DNA from 3 places in the Brevibacillus sp. BD137 genome. Region 3 is predicted to be linked to each of the others. Evidence: riboswitches for the same ligand, from Rfam matches in the RefSeq annotation. Region 3 holds a riboswitch; each other region holds the start of a gene.
What was found. Region 3 has a riboswitch for cobalamin ahead of nrdI (class Ib ribonucleoside-diphosphate reductase assembly flavoprotein NrdI). Riboswitches for the same ligand answer to the same signal wherever they lie in the genome.
Positions count from the first base shown of each region.

Region 1: another riboswitch for cobalamin. It lies ahead of ODZ53_RS10735 (hypothetical protein); the one in region 3 lies ahead of nrdI (class Ib ribonucleoside-diphosphate reductase assembly flavoprotein NrdI).
Region 2: another riboswitch for cobalamin. It lies ahead of ODZ53_RS27405 (energy-coupling factor ABC transporter permease); the one in region 3 lies ahead of nrdI (class Ib ribonucleoside-diphosphate reductase assembly flavoprotein NrdI).

Region 1 is NZ_JAOTNO010000004.1:142,854-147,954, forward strand. It holds gene ODZ53_RS10725 (TerD family protein) at 1-1,058, shown strand, start outside; gene ODZ53_RS10730 (M15 family metallopeptidase) at 1,130-1,822, opposite strand; cobalamin riboswitch at 2,006-2,221, shown strand; gene ODZ53_RS10735 (hypothetical protein) at 2,211-2,432, shown strand; gene cobO (cob(I)yrinic acid a,c-diamide adenosyltransferase) at 2,460-3,008, shown strand; gene cobD (threonine-phosphate decarboxylase CobD) at 3,005-4,120, shown strand; gene cobU (bifunctional adenosylcobinamide kinase/adenosylcobinamide-phosphate guanylyltransferase) at 4,117-4,656, shown strand; gene cobS (adenosylcobinamide-GDP ribazoletransferase) at 4,653-5,101, shown strand, end outside.
Region 2 is NZ_JAOTNO010000020.1:34,545-39,645, reverse strand. It holds gene ODZ53_RS27420 (energy-coupling factor ABC transporter ATP-binding protein) at 13-861, opposite strand; gene cbiQ (cobalt ECF transporter T component CbiQ) at 858-1,655, opposite strand; gene ODZ53_RS27410 (energy-coupling factor ABC transporter substrate-binding protein) at 1,652-1,936, opposite strand; gene ODZ53_RS27405 (energy-coupling factor ABC transporter permease) at 1,933-2,697, opposite strand; cobalamin riboswitch at 2,840-3,033, opposite strand; gene ODZ53_RS27400 (quinone-dependent dihydroorotate dehydrogenase) at 3,167-4,258, opposite strand; gene ald (alanine dehydrogenase) at 4,541-5,101, opposite strand, start outside.
Region 3 is NZ_JAOTNO010000002.1:477,349-482,449, reverse strand. It holds gene mnmA (tRNA 2-thiouridine(34) synthase MnmA) at 1-222, shown strand, start outside; gene ODZ53_RS05580 (hypothetical protein) at 244-573, shown strand; gene ODZ53_RS05575 (ACT domain-containing protein) at 613-1,125, shown strand; gene ODZ53_RS05570 (alpha/beta hydrolase) at 1,157-1,981, opposite strand; cobalamin riboswitch at 2,152-2,350, shown strand; gene nrdI (class Ib ribonucleoside-diphosphate reductase assembly flavoprotein NrdI) at 2,513-2,872, shown strand; gene nrdE (class 1b ribonucleoside-diphosphate reductase subunit alpha) at 2,859-4,943, shown strand; gene nrdF (class 1b ribonucleoside-diphosphate reductase subunit beta) at 4,999-5,101, shown strand, end outside.

The DNA of each region.
Region 1 (5,101 bases), on a different contig from region 3:
TTACTGCCTTCGAGAAAATTGCGGATGGTGTATCAACTCCAGTTCTTTTGCAAGTTATGAATCACTTCGACAAACGGGATAGCTACGGGGAATGGCGTACCTTTTTTCCGAAAGGGCAAGTGGCGAAAGTACAGGCAATCGAAAACCGAGTGCCAGGCTTGCAAGAGGACAGCAGACAAAAGGCAGCGGATATTTGCCGGACAGCGTTGTTAAACCGTTTTGCCCAATTGCCGTCGCTGGGCAACGTCTATATCGATCCGCGGCTACAGGAGCATCTCGTTCCGTTTTCGATGCGATCCGCCAGCAAAGCGTTGCGCACGATTGCACGCGGCTCCCGACTATCGATCCCGGATGGAGGAACGATTCGCTTTTTCCTGTGGTGGAGGGAAGGGATCGTCAACGATGTCCCTACAGGCAGAGTCGATATCGATTTGTCTGCCGTGCTCTATAACGAAGACTGGAAGTACATAGAGCATATTTCTTATACCAACCTGCGTTCCGACAAGTATCAAGCGTACCATAGCGGGGATATTGTGGAGGCTCCCGAAGGCGCGTGCGAGTTCATCGACATCGGAATTGATTCTGTCATCCGCTATGGTGGTCGATACGTCGTAATGAACCTGTATTCGTTTTCGAGTCAGCCTTATTGTGATTTGCCTGAATGCTACGCAGGCTGGATGATTCGGTCGGCGCCACAGACGGGAGAAATTTTCGAGCCGCAGACGGTACAGGACAAGATTGATCTCGCCGCAAACACGCGGATTTGTATCCCGGTCATTCTGGATCTCGTGGAGAGAAAAGTGATTTGGACGGATATCGCCCTGAATTCCGACCCGCGTTTTGCCAACAATGTGGAGTCCAATGCCGGAGGGGTGGAGCTGATGGGAAGAGCGCTCACCTCGTTGGTGAAGCCTACCCTGCATGAGTTGTTTATGCTTCATGCACAGGCGAGAGGGACGCTGATTGATCAAGCAGAAGAGGCAGATACGGTATTTTCCATGGAGGAAGGGATTACGCCGTTTGATACGGAGATCATCATGGCGGATTTTATGCAGTGATGGTTTCATATACGAATAAGCAAGACCGTCAGGCAGTATGAGCTGACGGTCTTTTTCATGGAAGCTATTTCTCACATCGACAAGACTCCGCCATAGATCGGCTCCTGCTGCGTTTTTTGTCCCCACGTGCGCGTACCATACTCAAAATGCCACCACTCCTGCGAATAGTTGACGAATCCGGCAGCAGTCATCAAATGATAGAGCAGTCGGCGATTGTCTCGAATCTCGATGTCTTTTTGGGTAGGCTGTACGAGTTCTTCATAATGGCGAGTCTCAGCCCTTTCACTGAAATCATCGAAGTCTGTCCCCATTTCCAGCCAGCCATCAGGTCCTGCGATAGTCAGATCGACTGCACCACCGGATAGGTGCGGGGACGGTTTGGAGAGGTCTGTTGTTGGATAAGCAACGAATTTACTCAATTCTTCCGTGAGTGCGGGTCCCTCCTGCCAGCCTTGTAAAATCAGAGCTTCACGGAAACGCTCATACAACGATGCCTGTACCTCGAACGAGCGCCAGCCGTCCAGCACGACGAGCTTGTAGCCAACTGGCAGTTGCGCGGCTGCCGTAGCGAGCTTGCGTGCTGCCCCTTCTCGCAAAAAGGCTTCCGGCTTTGTTCCGGCATAGCCCTCGTGGTAGTAGGCTGGATAGATCGTGATTTGTTCCGAAAGGGAAGAGAGGAGGATCATCGGTTCGCTGCATTCCTTGATCGGCAGTGGGCTGGGCAAATCCATGTCTGTTATTTTTGGAATCGGGGGATATAGCATGACTGCACACCACTTTCGATTGTTTTGCCAATAGGGTAACGAAAAACGTCAAGTAAGTAAACGGTCATTATCTTAAATTTTCTGCCAATAGCCACCTGCGAGGAATCGGCAGCTTTTGCTTGAATCCTCGGTAGCTTTTGCTATTATTAAAGCAAGTGCTTGTCAACGAAACGAATGACATTTACATATGGAAGAGAAACAGGTCCTTGTTTTTGCGAAACCGATTCGCAGGAGCAAGGTTAAAAGGGAAGTTTGGTGAAAAGCCAACGCGGTCCCGCCACTGTAAGAGAGTAGCTATTCTTCAAGGCACCATGCCATCCACTGCCCATCCGGGAGCGGGAAGGAGAAGAAGAGCGATGATCCTCAAGCCAGGAGACCTGCCTGTTTTATGTTTACACTGATTTCCTTCGGGTCAAAGGAAGAGGTGAGGATTGTTGCTTTTCAGCTATCCGCGCTTTGTTTTTCCTTACGTACTGGGGGAAACAGAGCGCTTTTTTTTGTGAAAAACGTCTCGACGTTTTTCATAAAGGTGGATGCGACCGCTTGCGGTCAACAAAACGGTCATGACCGTTTTATTGCTTCGGAAAGTATGGATAGAACAGCGGAGTAAAATACGTCACTTTTTGAGGTGGTCACGATGGAGAAAAACGATAAGAAGCGGGGCTTGACCCTCGTTTACACAGGAGACGGCAAAGGAAAAACGACGGCAGCAGTCGGATTGGCTGTGCGGGCGACAGGGCGCGGGAAAAAGGTGCTGATGGTTCAATTCATCAAGTCGCCGGAGCGAACATACGGAGAAAAGATTATTTTTGATAAATTGGGCATTGAAATCGTGCAAAAGGGCGTCGGCTTCACCTGGACAAAGACACCGGAGGAGCATCGTGAGGCATTGAAAGAAGCTTGGGCGTTTGCGAGCGAGAAGCTCTCTTCCGGAGCGTACGATGTTGTCATTCTGGATGAGCTGAATAATGCATTGGCGATTGACCGCTTCCCGATTGACGATGTGTTGCCATTGTCCGCTGTGTTGGAAGCGATTCAAAACAGGCCAAGTCATACCCACCTCGTGATTACGGGACGGGCAGCAAAGCAGGAGATCCTAGACATCGCAGATCTGGTGACAGAGATGAAGCCAATCAAGCATTACTACGATGAAGGGATTCCAGCTGTGCTGGGGGTAGAGTTTTGACAAGCGCAGGTGTAATAGAGACGTACGGTCATGGTGGAGACCTGCTGACCGCAGCGCAGCGCTTTGGTCGAGAGCCCGGGCAGTTTCTGGATTACAGTGCCAATATTAATCCGCTGGGGATGCCAGCAAGCGTCCGTGAGATGCTACTAGCTTCGTTGGCTGCTGTAGGGCATTACCCAGACCCTGGACATCGTGTGTTTCGTCGTGCGCTGGCCAAACGGCTGCAAATGTCGGAGGAATGGCTGCTGCCTGCGAATGGTGCCGCGGAGGCAATGGCACTGGCCATCCTCGGTCTTTCGCCGCAAACAGTTGGTGTGGTGTATCCTTGCTTTTCGGAATACGCGCAACTTTCCGAGCAGTATGGTGCTCGTGTCATTGGCTGCTTCGGGAAGGAAGCGAACGGGTACAAGCCCGATTCTGAAGAGCTGTATACACTTTTTGCGCAGGCGGATCTCGTATTTGTCGGGTCACCTAACAATCCGACCGGAATCCTGTATCAACCGGATGAGCTGCGCCAAATGGCGGAATGGACGCAAGAGACCAATACGTGGCTCATCGTGGACGAGGCTTTTCTCGATTTTGTAGAGGAAGAGCGGCAGTATACATTGGCGACGCAGCTGGAGCACTTTCCTCGTGTGATTTTGATGCGTTCGATGACGAAAATGTACGCGATCCCGGGATTGCGCTTGGGCTATGCGATTGCACATCCGGATGTCATTGCGAAAATGCGCCAAAAGCAAGTGAGCTGGAGCGTAAATGCACTGGCCCTTTTGGCAGGAGAACTGTGCTTGCAGGAGCAGGCATACGAGGAACAGACGCGCAGGCTGATCAAAACAGAACGTGCGTATTTGACTGACTGCATCCGTAGAGAGTTGGGCTGGCGGGTATGGCCGGGGGAGGCAAACTTTTTGCTACTGCGCTCGCCAGAAGGATTGCCAGCCGAGCAACTGCAGGCACGACTCGGCAAAAAAGGCGTTCTAATCCGCAACTGTGCGATGTATCCCGGTTTGACGGCCCATGATGTGAGAGTTGCCGTGCGTGGACGAGAGGAAAATGAACGACTTTTGGCAGCGCTTCGCGAGGTCCATGCGGAAGGAAGGGAACAGCGATGAGCTTGGTGCTGGTAACAGGCGGTGTCCGTTCAGGAAAAAGCCGCTACGCGGAAGAGCTCGCGATGAAGTTGGGCAGTCGAGTCCTGTACGTGGCGACAGGCAAGGCTTGGGATGATGAAATGAAGCAGAGAATCGAGCTGCATCAGGCACGTCGTCCGCTGGAATGGGGCTGTGTGGAGATAGGAGAGCGATTAACGGATTACCACGCATTTCGTGAGCAGTATGATGTGGTGTTGATCGATTGTCTGTCCACTTGGGTGAGTAATCGATTGATGAGCGTGGATGAGTCGGAATGGAGAAGTGCTTCACACACGCAAGCCCTGCTGCACGAGGCAGAGGCGTGGCTGACCCTCGTTCAGAATTCCCCGCAAAAAGTCATTGCTGTCACAAGCGAGGTCGGATTGGGCGGTGTAGCCTTGAGTCGTTTGGGCAGATGGTTCGCGGATGTGCTGGGCGATGTCAATCAGAGAAGTGCGCGACAAGCGGACGCCGTCTACGCGGTTTTGTCGGGGATACCGTGGAGGATCAAAGGATGAATGCATTTTTACACGCGATCTCGTTTTTTACGCGTATTCCGGTCCCGTGGCTTCGTCCTTCTGAGGAGGCGTGGAGAAAAAGCGTCAACTGGTATCCCGCGGTTGGTTTGGTCATCGGTTTATTGCTATGGGGTGTGCATCAGGCAGGACTGGTGTTGTTTAGTCCATGGATCGCCGCCATTTTTACACTGATCGCATGGGTCTACGTAACCGGTGGTCTTCATATGGATGGGTGGATGGACCTCGCGGACGGTCTTGGTAGCAGCAGGCCGCGAGAGCAAATCCTTGCGATTATGAAGGACAGTCGCGTAGGTGCGATGGGCGTACTTGCTGCGATTATGCTGTTGCTGATCAAGGCGGGTGCGGTAGCAGAGCTCGCACATCCGGGATGGGGCAGCTTTTTGATCGTAGCGCCAGTAGCAGCGCGGACACATGTGCTTTTGTC
Region 2 (5,101 bases), on a different contig from region 3:
CGCCCACTCCATTCACCACACCCGCTGAACACTGAGCATTTTTCTCAGCTCGTCGACCGAACGTGGAATATTTCCGCCCAACTCTCGCTTCCACTGTTCAGGCAGTGCCTCCCACACATCAACGAGCAACGGCATACCCAGATGAAGGCTTTCCAGCATGTCTCTGTTTTCCAATGCCTCCTGCGGATCTCCCGCGAATACAAGCCTGCCTTCATCCATGATGCAAATCCACTCGGCCCATTCAAACGCAATATCCATATCGTGTGTTGCCATCAAAACAGTCGTTCCTTGTCGGTGAATGGCATCGAGCTCCCGCAGCAAATTTTTGGTCTGATAGCGATCCAGATACGCAGTAGGCTCGTCCAATAGCAAAAGCTCTGGCTCCATGACCATGACCCCCGCGAGTGCCAGTCTCCGTTTTTGTCCCAGGCTCAAATGATGAATCGGAGCTTCTGCCAGCTCTCTTAACCCGAATGCATCCAGCACCTTTTCTACCTTTGCCCGGATTACGTCCACGGGCAGCTTCTGATTGCATAAACCGTAGGAGATATCTTCCGCCACTGTGCTTGCGATCAACTGATGCTCGGGATCTTGAAAGACCAAGCCTACCTTTTGCGTCATCTCTTGCAATGCGACCCGTTTGTAGACAAGCGGTTTCCCCTTCCACAGCACCTGTCCCTGCTGTGGCTCGATGATCCCGTTTCCATGCAAGAACAAGGTCGACTTCCCACAGCCATTCCGCCCCAAAAGAACACACTTTTTCCCCTCTGGAATCCATAAGGACAGCCCTGACAGGACTGGTCCCCGCCCTCCCGGATACGTGTACTGCAAATCGATGAACTCCAACAACCGTGATGTCATAACCGCCAACCTCCTGTCCACCACTCAAGCAGCACCAGCAGCATACAGCCTGCGATTGATTCCCACTCATAGCGGCGCGAGCGGGCATGGGAATGAAACGAGAGCACCTGCATGCTCTCCCCGAAACCTCTTGCCGCCATTCCTTTGTGCAGAGCTTCGTATTTGCGCATCGCTCTGACAAACAATTGCGCAACGAGAACCCCTGCATCCCGAAGTGTCGCCCGGAAGCCGCGATGACCTCCGCGCGAACGTTGGGCAATCCAGAGCTGGTGAGAAATCGTTACCAACACAAAAATAAACCGATACATGATCATTAATAAGTCAGTCACAAGAACAGGCATATGAAGCCGGCGAAGCACCTGCAAGATTTCGGCAAACGGCACGGTAAACAAAAGGAAAGCAAAGCAAGATAAGCTCGCCATGGTCCGCCAAAATAAAATCCAAACTTTACTGAAGGAGGACATCGGCACATAGAGCACATACGAACCGAATTCCCATGCTGCCGCGACCTGGACCTGTACTCCTCCTGCTCTCGCCCCTTCAATCAATAGTGCAGGGAGCCCCGCCGCGAAAAACGAGAGTGACACGATCATAAAGGCACAGTAGATACGGACCGGAATACGGGCATACACCACTACCCATATCGTCATCCAAACCACGACCGCCATCTGCATCCATACATGTCCCACCAGGACGAGCAGTAACATTGCACTCGCCAGCAATAGCTTATGAGCTGGCGGCAGATGTTTTAGCCTGTTTTGATAAGAGAGAGAATCAAGCTGCAGCCCGTTCATTTTTTGCGTTTATCCAACCGACCTTTGTACAAGCCCACGGCGTAGCCAACCACTCCCGCTCCCAACGCCGCCTGCACCGCAAACAATAGACTCTCCGTCTCTCCCCCTGGCGGTTCTATCAGCGGTTGAAACCACGGTTCGTAGCTCGGAGCGATTTCCTTGATCGCTTCTTCTGCCACGCCGTCTGCGCCACCAAATTCCGAATCCTGCACCAGCAACAACGGGACAGTAGCCAGTACGATTACCCCCAAGAGTAAAAGCCAGTTCCATCCTTTTTTCACAGCGATTCCTCCCGTTTGAGCAAACGAAGCTGTGTAAGCTCTTTTGCGTTATAAGATAACAACCAGTTCCAAACAAGAACGGTCAACAGACCTTCACTAATAGCGAGCGGTACTTGCGTGAAGGCAAAAATTCCTGCGAATTTGGCAAACGAGGCCAACACTCCGCCAGATTCAGCTGGAAATGCGAGTGCCAGTTGAAGCGAAGTCACCACATAGGTAGCGAGATCAGCCAAAGCCGCCGCGGCAAAAACCGCCAGACGCTGACTTCCGGCCACTTTCATAATCAACCGATAGATTCCGTATGCCACCATGGGTCCTACTACTGCCATAGATACAGCATTTGCCCCTAGCGTAGTCAAACCTCCATGTGCCAAAAGCAAGGCTTGAAACAAGAGCACCATACTCCCTAACACAGACATCGCAAAAGGCCCAAACATAATGGCGCCAAGACCCGTTCCAGTCGGGTGAGAGCTGCTGCCTGTAACCGAAGGGATTTTCAGTGCAGATAAAACAAATGCAAATGCTCCTGCAACGCCAATAAGGAGCTTCATCTCGGGATGTTCTTTTACAATCTTGTTAATCGAGCGAATCCCAAGAATAAAGAATGGCAAGAACACAGCCCACCAAAATAAGGCCCAGGATAATGGCAAATACCCTTCCATGATGTGCATTGCATGTCCTGTTTCAGGTTCATTGAGCAAAAAATACAAGACAAAGCCCGCGATCATCAAACAAGTAGATACGAGACGAGATCGATTCATGTTTATCCTCCTTCACTGACTTTCATTCTTTCCTCCAAACAAAAAAATCCCATCCATCAGTGGACGAGATGTGCACACAAAACAACAGACTGACTAGACAGCCTCATTGCCTCGTATTCACCGCTCCTTTCCGCGAAGGTTCTGTGGGTGTGGCTACTAGGTAGGTCTCCTGGCTTCCAGATCCATGCGCTCCTTGTCCTTCCCCATACGAAGATGAGTGGTTTCCTTCTCAAAGAGAGCTCCCTGGTTACAGTGGCGGGACCGCTCGGGACTTTCACCCGATTCCCTGTTACCCTTTATGCGTCACATAAAGGCACCTAACGCCGACTATATGCAATTGACTGACAATTCATGTTTGTCCCACATCATTATACCGGATCACTACATAAATCGGAAGAATATAAGCAAAAACGCATAAGTCGATGACCCACTACAAACGGAGCCATCGACCTATGCATACTTATTCTTTCTATTCTTTTGCGTCTACGCCAATTACTTCACTAATATGTTTAAAACCATCGCGTTGCATGAGCTTGAGCAGTTTTTTGTTGATTTGTTTGGCGATACCTGGGCCCTGATAAATCATCCCCGTATACACCTGAACAAGACTGGCTCCTGCCCGGATTTTCGCGTAGGCGTCTTCGCCGTTATAAATACCGCCGACACCGATGATTGGTACCTTGTCTCCTACTTCTTGATAAATCTCCTTCACCCAAGCAGTGGAATGCTCTGTAAGAGGTCTACCGCTCAATCCGCCCGCTTCCTCGGCAAATCGATGTCCGGAAACGGCCTCACGTGACAGTGTCGTATTGGTAGCGATAATTCCGGAAATGCCCTCTTCTACAGCAGCGTGAACCACATCGCGCATGTGCTCATCTGACATGTCTGGCGCTACTTTCAACAAAATCGGCTTTTTTTTGATGGAACGCCCTTCCATCTCGGTTGCCTTTTCTTTTACTGCACGCACCAAATGACGCAAGCTCTCCGTTTCCTGCAAGTCACGAAGATTCGGGGTATTTGGAGAGCTGATGTTAATGACGAAATAGTGACCGTATGCATAGAGCATGTCCATACATTTGCTATAATCGATGGCCGCTTCTTCATTCGGCGTTACTTTGTTTTTCCCAATGTTAATCCCAATCGGAACATCTGAGTATGCGTAGTCGACCAAATGCTGGGAAGCCAGATAAGCACCGTGATTGTTGAAGCCCATCCGGTTAATGACAGCTTGATGTTCCGGCAATCGGAACAATCGGGGCTTTGGATTACCTGGCTGCCCCTGCGGCGTCAATGTCCCGATTTCCACAAACCCAAAACCAAGAGCACCCAGCGCATGATAAACTTCTGCATTTTTATCAAAACCGGCTGCAAGTCCGACTGGATTCGGAAACGTCATTCCCCACAGCTTGTTCTCCAACCGCTGGTCTTTTACCTGATAGATCATCTTCAGGATGCTTTTGCCTGGAGCAGAATCCTCCACCAGCCTTAAGGCACCAATTGTCTTTTCATGAATCTCTTCCGCATCTTGCTGGAACAGATATTTTCTTATGAGCTGATACATCGGCTGCACTCCTTACTCCGTTTCTACCTTTTTACCTCATAGTAGAATACCATACTTTTTCGGGAGGATGTAACCTTTATACGTGATACATATTTCCAAGTAAGCAGGCAAATCCTAACAGCACCACCACACACAGGGGGATTAGTCTTTCATGAAAGTGGACGACTAAAGGGGTTCGTTCGTGAAATGTTGATCTATATAGCTTGGAGGAGAGTTTAAATAAAAAAACTGCTTGCCGTAAACTCGGACAAGCAGTTTCTTCTTTTCTATTTACCGTTGAAGCTAGTTTTTCACCAGCAAAACTTCTTCGATAGAAGCATACGGCAGGTTATGCGCATCAGCGACAGCCTTGTAAGCTACTTTTCCGTCGATGACGTTTACGCCTTTTGCCAATGCTTTGTTGTCGCGAATCGCTTGTGCGTAGCCTTTGTTCGCCAATTGTACCGCGTAAGGAACGGTTACGTTGGTCAGGGCCAATGTAGATGTACGAGCGACTGCACCAGGCATGTTCGCTACCGCGTAGTGAATCACACCATGCTTCTCATAGGTTGGCTTGTCATGAGTCGTGATGCGGTCAACGGTTTCGATCGATCCGCCTTGGTCAATCGCAACGTCTACGATCACTGAACCAGGTGACATCTCTTTTACCATGTCTTCTGTTACCAGACGCGGAGCACGAGCACCTGGAATGAGTACAGCGCCTACCAGCAAATCTGCTTTTTTCACAGCGTTTGCGATATTGAAGGAATTGGACATCAGCGTCTGAACGCGGCCTTGGAACAGGTCATCCAGTTGGCGCAGACGGTCTGCGTTTACATCGATAATGGTTACATTTGCACCCAG
Region 3 (5,101 bases):
AAGAAACCATCCGAAACGTTTACTTGTACAGCCAAATTCCGTTATCGTCAGCCAGATCAGGGAGTAACCGTTCACCTGCTGGAGGATGGCAACGTAGAAGTTGTATTTGATCAACCGCAAAAAGCAGTGACACCTGGTCAGGCTGTCGTCTTCTATGATGGGGAAGTGTGCTTGGGTGGAGGTACGATTGACAAGGTACGCTTAGTCGATAAAGAGAACTAAGATAGACGGGGGAAGCACTCGGTGGATGCTACGAAAAAATCAAAAGTGATTATCGTTTCATTTTTGGCGGGAGCAGTTCTCTTGGCGATCATCTCTTATTTCGGGATGGCCTCCATGGGTAAAGAGCATATGGCGACGATCCAAAACGTCATCAAGGAGAACGGCGGGGTTGTAAACGCGGGTGGAGTGACAGCGGTACCGATGGATGAAAGTCCTTTTACCAACAGTGGAAAAGGCAATACCATCTACCGTATCTACTATACGAAAGATGGGCAAACGTTGACGGCTTGGTATCGTGCTGATAACGAATCCTCCATCAAGAAAGAACCGGAAGCGTGGATTCTGCCGTAATAACGAGGATAAACCTGACTGGGAGAGTGAAGGCATCACATGACCCAATATGCTGGATTGCGTGAACTGGCTGAACTGATTCGAAGACTCGAGCCAGAGTTAGCGGGTGCACAATTAAGTATTCTTGCTCATGAAAATAAAGAGGAAATCGCAACATTGCTAGTGGAAGGACTCGGGACAAAGATTCCTGTCCAACACAGCTCTGGCGAATATGCGAATCATTTGGCGATTTTGCGTGTAGGAGCGAACAAGTACACCTTTGCGCAAGATTGGAGAGAAGTGTACATCAGTGAAATCAATTACTGCGCGTGTCGCATACCTCCAGGGGCCCACGGATTGTTGGTTCGCCATATCGATTATCCAGGCGTGATTTATGATGTCTCACGAAAACTGGCCGAGTATCAAATCAATGTTTCCAAGTTGAATGTATCCCGCGAGCAAAAAGGGAAGAATGCCCTGCTTGTCTCTGTGACTGATGAAGAGATTACATCAACGATTGTATCTGCCATCGAAGAGCTGCCCCAAATCACCAAAGTGTTATCTCTACAGTAAGCGAATCATGATAAACAAAAACTGCCCGTTGCTAGTAGCGGGCAGTTTTTTTCGTGGCGAATCTGAGTCCTTGACTAATGAAGACTGGCAAAACGGACGAGTGATTTTCGTTGGCAAATTCCTTAAAGGAAGCCTTGATTTGGCCCTTACCCATGGAGGACAATCGTTCGATCATCGCCAGCGATTTTTCTTTGACCAAGAATCGCCCATCGTTTTCCAACTCGCCGATCGTGAGGAGCGCATGGACGTCGAGGTCATCTGTCAGCAGGCTCGGCAATTGACTCTCCTTCGCAAGCAGCACGCTCTCATTCCAGTGGATAGAGGGACTACCGGCAATATACCGCTGGAACGCGTTTGGTCTCGACAGAAGCACATGCAAGACAAATAAGCCGCCTAGCGAATGTCCCAAAATCGCTTGCTGCGTCCGATCGATGGGGAAGTCGTTTTCGATGCTAGGCTTGAGCTCCTCCTCTAAAAAGGTGAGGAACTGCTCAGCTCCCCCCATTTGTGGCCACTCGGCTCCTTTTGGGCTGCCAGGAAGCTCTGCGGCGGGAACCTCATACGTGTAATCATAGAAACGGGTAGGATGGTATGGGTCGTCTGTTGGATAGCCAATCCCGACGACCATAGCAGGATACACGCCAGTTCGTTCAGGACCACGTGATTGTATCCGTATCGCTTCGGTCACGGTTGCAAAAACAGAGTTGCCATCTAGCAAATATATGACGGGAAAGCCTGATTCCGGAGGGGGATCGGCAGGTATACTTACGAAAATGTGATAGTCACGCTCTTGATAAGTCATGATTCTACGGTATGAACGAGGTATGACGACAGGTTGATAGTCGGTGCTTTTCATGAGGGCGACTCTCCAATCTCTCCAAGGCTAACCAACACACACAAAATCTATTATATGAACGAGAACCAGAGATTGGCAATAGCCGAAAAAGGAGAATAGTTAGTTTTCGAAAAGAGCCCATACTGAGCTTGACTCCTACGATATATTGAGGTAAAGTAAGTTTTACCAACTACATATTGATGCGGTAAGGTGTTTACCAGCCAGATTTGGTAGACTTAATAGGGAAGTCGGTGAGAATCCGACGCGGTCCCGCCACTGTAATGAGAGAGTTCCATTTGCGAAAGAAGGCCACTGATCTGAGGGATCGGGAAGGTGAAAATGGAGCGATGATCCAAAAGCCAGGAGACCTGCCTAACCGCTTGCACTGTTTACCCTACGGGAGATAGGGAAGTGTTCGAGCGCTCAATTCGCATTGGCGAATTGCTAGATGGAAGTCATCACGCGCATTCGGCATGTAAACGTCGGATGCGCTTTTACTTTGGCTAAATAACATACATACAGAGTAAAAATAGCAAGGATAGGATGAGGGACATGCTAATCGCTTATGATTCAAAAACAGGAAACGTCCGACGATTCGTCAACAAAATTAATTTGCCACATGTGGAAATTGATCAAGATATGGTGTTGGACGAGCCATTCATTTTGATCACATACACGACGGGATTCGGACAAGTGCCGGAGAAGGTGGCGACGTTCCTGAAGCGAAATCATGTCCATCTGCGCGGGGTATCTGCCAGCGGCAACCGCAATTGGGGAACCAGCTTTGCCAAAAGTGCGGATACGATCGCGAGCCAATATGGCGTTCCGGTGATTTCTAAATTCGAACTGTCCGGTACCGGCCGTGACGTGGAACAATTTACGAGTGGGGTGGCAGCAATTGCGGCATATTGAATTGAACAACGAACTGATGCAGCGTGGCAACGACGGATTTTATCAACTGGAAAAGGATCGGGAAGCGGTTGCGGTCTTCATGGAAGAAGTGCAGTCCAACACGATGACCTTTGGCAGTGTCAAAGAACGCATGGACTATTTGATCGAGAATGACTTCTATGAAAACGTCTATGAAACATACACTGTTGAGCAGGTCGATGAGGTTTTCCGTTTGGCCTATGACGCCGATTTTCAATTTGCTTCGTATATGGCTATCTCCAAATTTTATAAAGATTACGCTTTGAAAACGAACGATAAATCGATGTACTTGGAGCAGTATCCAGACAGGGTGGCCGTTGTGGCACTGTCGCTTGGACAAGGTGACTTTGAGCTCGCCAAGCGTTTAACGGTCTCCATGATGGACCAACGTTTGCAACCAGCGACACCAACTTTCCTGAACGCAGGCAAAAGCCGCCGGGGAGAAATGGTTTCCTGCTTCTTGCTCGAAATGGATGATTCACTGAATTCCATCAACTTTATTTTGGGAACTTGTATGCAGCTATCCAAAATTGGCGGCGGTGTAGCCGTGAACCTGTCCAAGCTTCGCGGACGAGGAGAGCCGATCAAAGGCGTCGAGGGCGCGGCAAAAGGTGTCATGCCCGTTCTCAAGCTGTTGGAAGATGCGTTTTCCTACGCGGATCAAATGGGGCAACGCAAAGGCTCAGGTGCAGCGTACTACAACATCTTCGGCTGGGATATCAACGAGTTTCTCGATTGCAAAAAAATCAATGCGGATGAAAAAGCCCGCATCAAAACGTTGTCCATCGGCCTGATCGTACCAAACGTGTTCTACAAGCTGGCTGAGGAAAACAAGCCATTGACTGTGTTTGCTCCATACTCCGTGTACAAAGAATACGGTGTGCATCTGGATGATATGGACCTCGATGAGATGTACGAGGAGCTCTTGGCTAACGATCGCATCAAGAAAAAGACCGTGATGAGCGCACGCGAGATGTTGACCAAAATCGCGATGATCCAAATGGAATCGGGCTATCCGTACATCATGAACAAAACGAATGCGAACAACAACCATGCGCTGAAAGATCTCGGTTCGGTAAAAATGTCCAACCTGTGCACGGAAATCTTCCAGCTACAGGAGACTTCGACGATTACCAATTACGGCGAGATGGATATCATCCGTCGCGATATTAGCTGCAATCTGGCATCGCTCAATATTGTCAATGTGATGGAACGCAAAATGATCCGCGAATCTGTCCACGAAGGAATCGAAGCCATTACAGCCGTGAGTGACATGACGCGTGTAGAAAACGCTCCAGGCGTTCAAAAGGCAAACAGTGAGCTGCACTCTGTAGGTCTCGGTGCGATGAATCTGAACGGTTATCTCGCAAAGAACAGAATCGCGTACGAAAGTGAAGAAGCGAAAGATTTCGCCCGTACGTTCTTCATGATGATGAACTTCTACTCCTTGGAAAAAAGTATGGAAATTGCCAGGGAAACAGGCAAGACCTTCTTGGGCTTTGAACAATCGGAATATGCAAAAGGCACTTATTTTAACAAGTACGTGACGAACGATTACAGCCCGCGGACGGAAAAAGCAAAGCTTCTCTTTGAAGGAATGCACATTCCGACGCCAGCGGATTGGGCGGATCTACAGCAAAAGGTGCAAAAGCATGGTGTTTATCATGCGTACCGTTTGGCGATTGCACCGACACAGAGCATTTCCTACATTCAGAATGCGACTTCTAGCGTGATGCCAATTGTTGAGCATATCGAAACGAGAACGTATGCCAACTCTACGACGTATTACCCGATGCCGTACTTGTCGCAGGAAAACTATTTTTACTACAAATCGGCGTATGTAATCGATCAATTCAAAGTGATTGATCTGATTGCCGAAATTCAAGAGCACATCGATCAAGGAATTTCGACTGTGCTGCACGTGAACAGTAACATTTCAACTAGAGAACTGGCTCGCTATTACATTTATGCAGCGAAAAAAGGTCTGAAGTCGCTCTATTATACGCGGACGAAGCATTTGACTGTAGAAGAGTGCATTAGCTGCGCTGTTTAGTGAACACGATTCAAATAAGGAAAAGCATCAAGCAAAAAGAGAAGAGGAACGCCATATGAAAGCAGTCAATTGGAACAGGCCGGACGACGATTTTACGATGACGTTTTGGAATCAAAACATCATGCAGTTCTGGACGGATGATGAGATTCCGTTGTCAG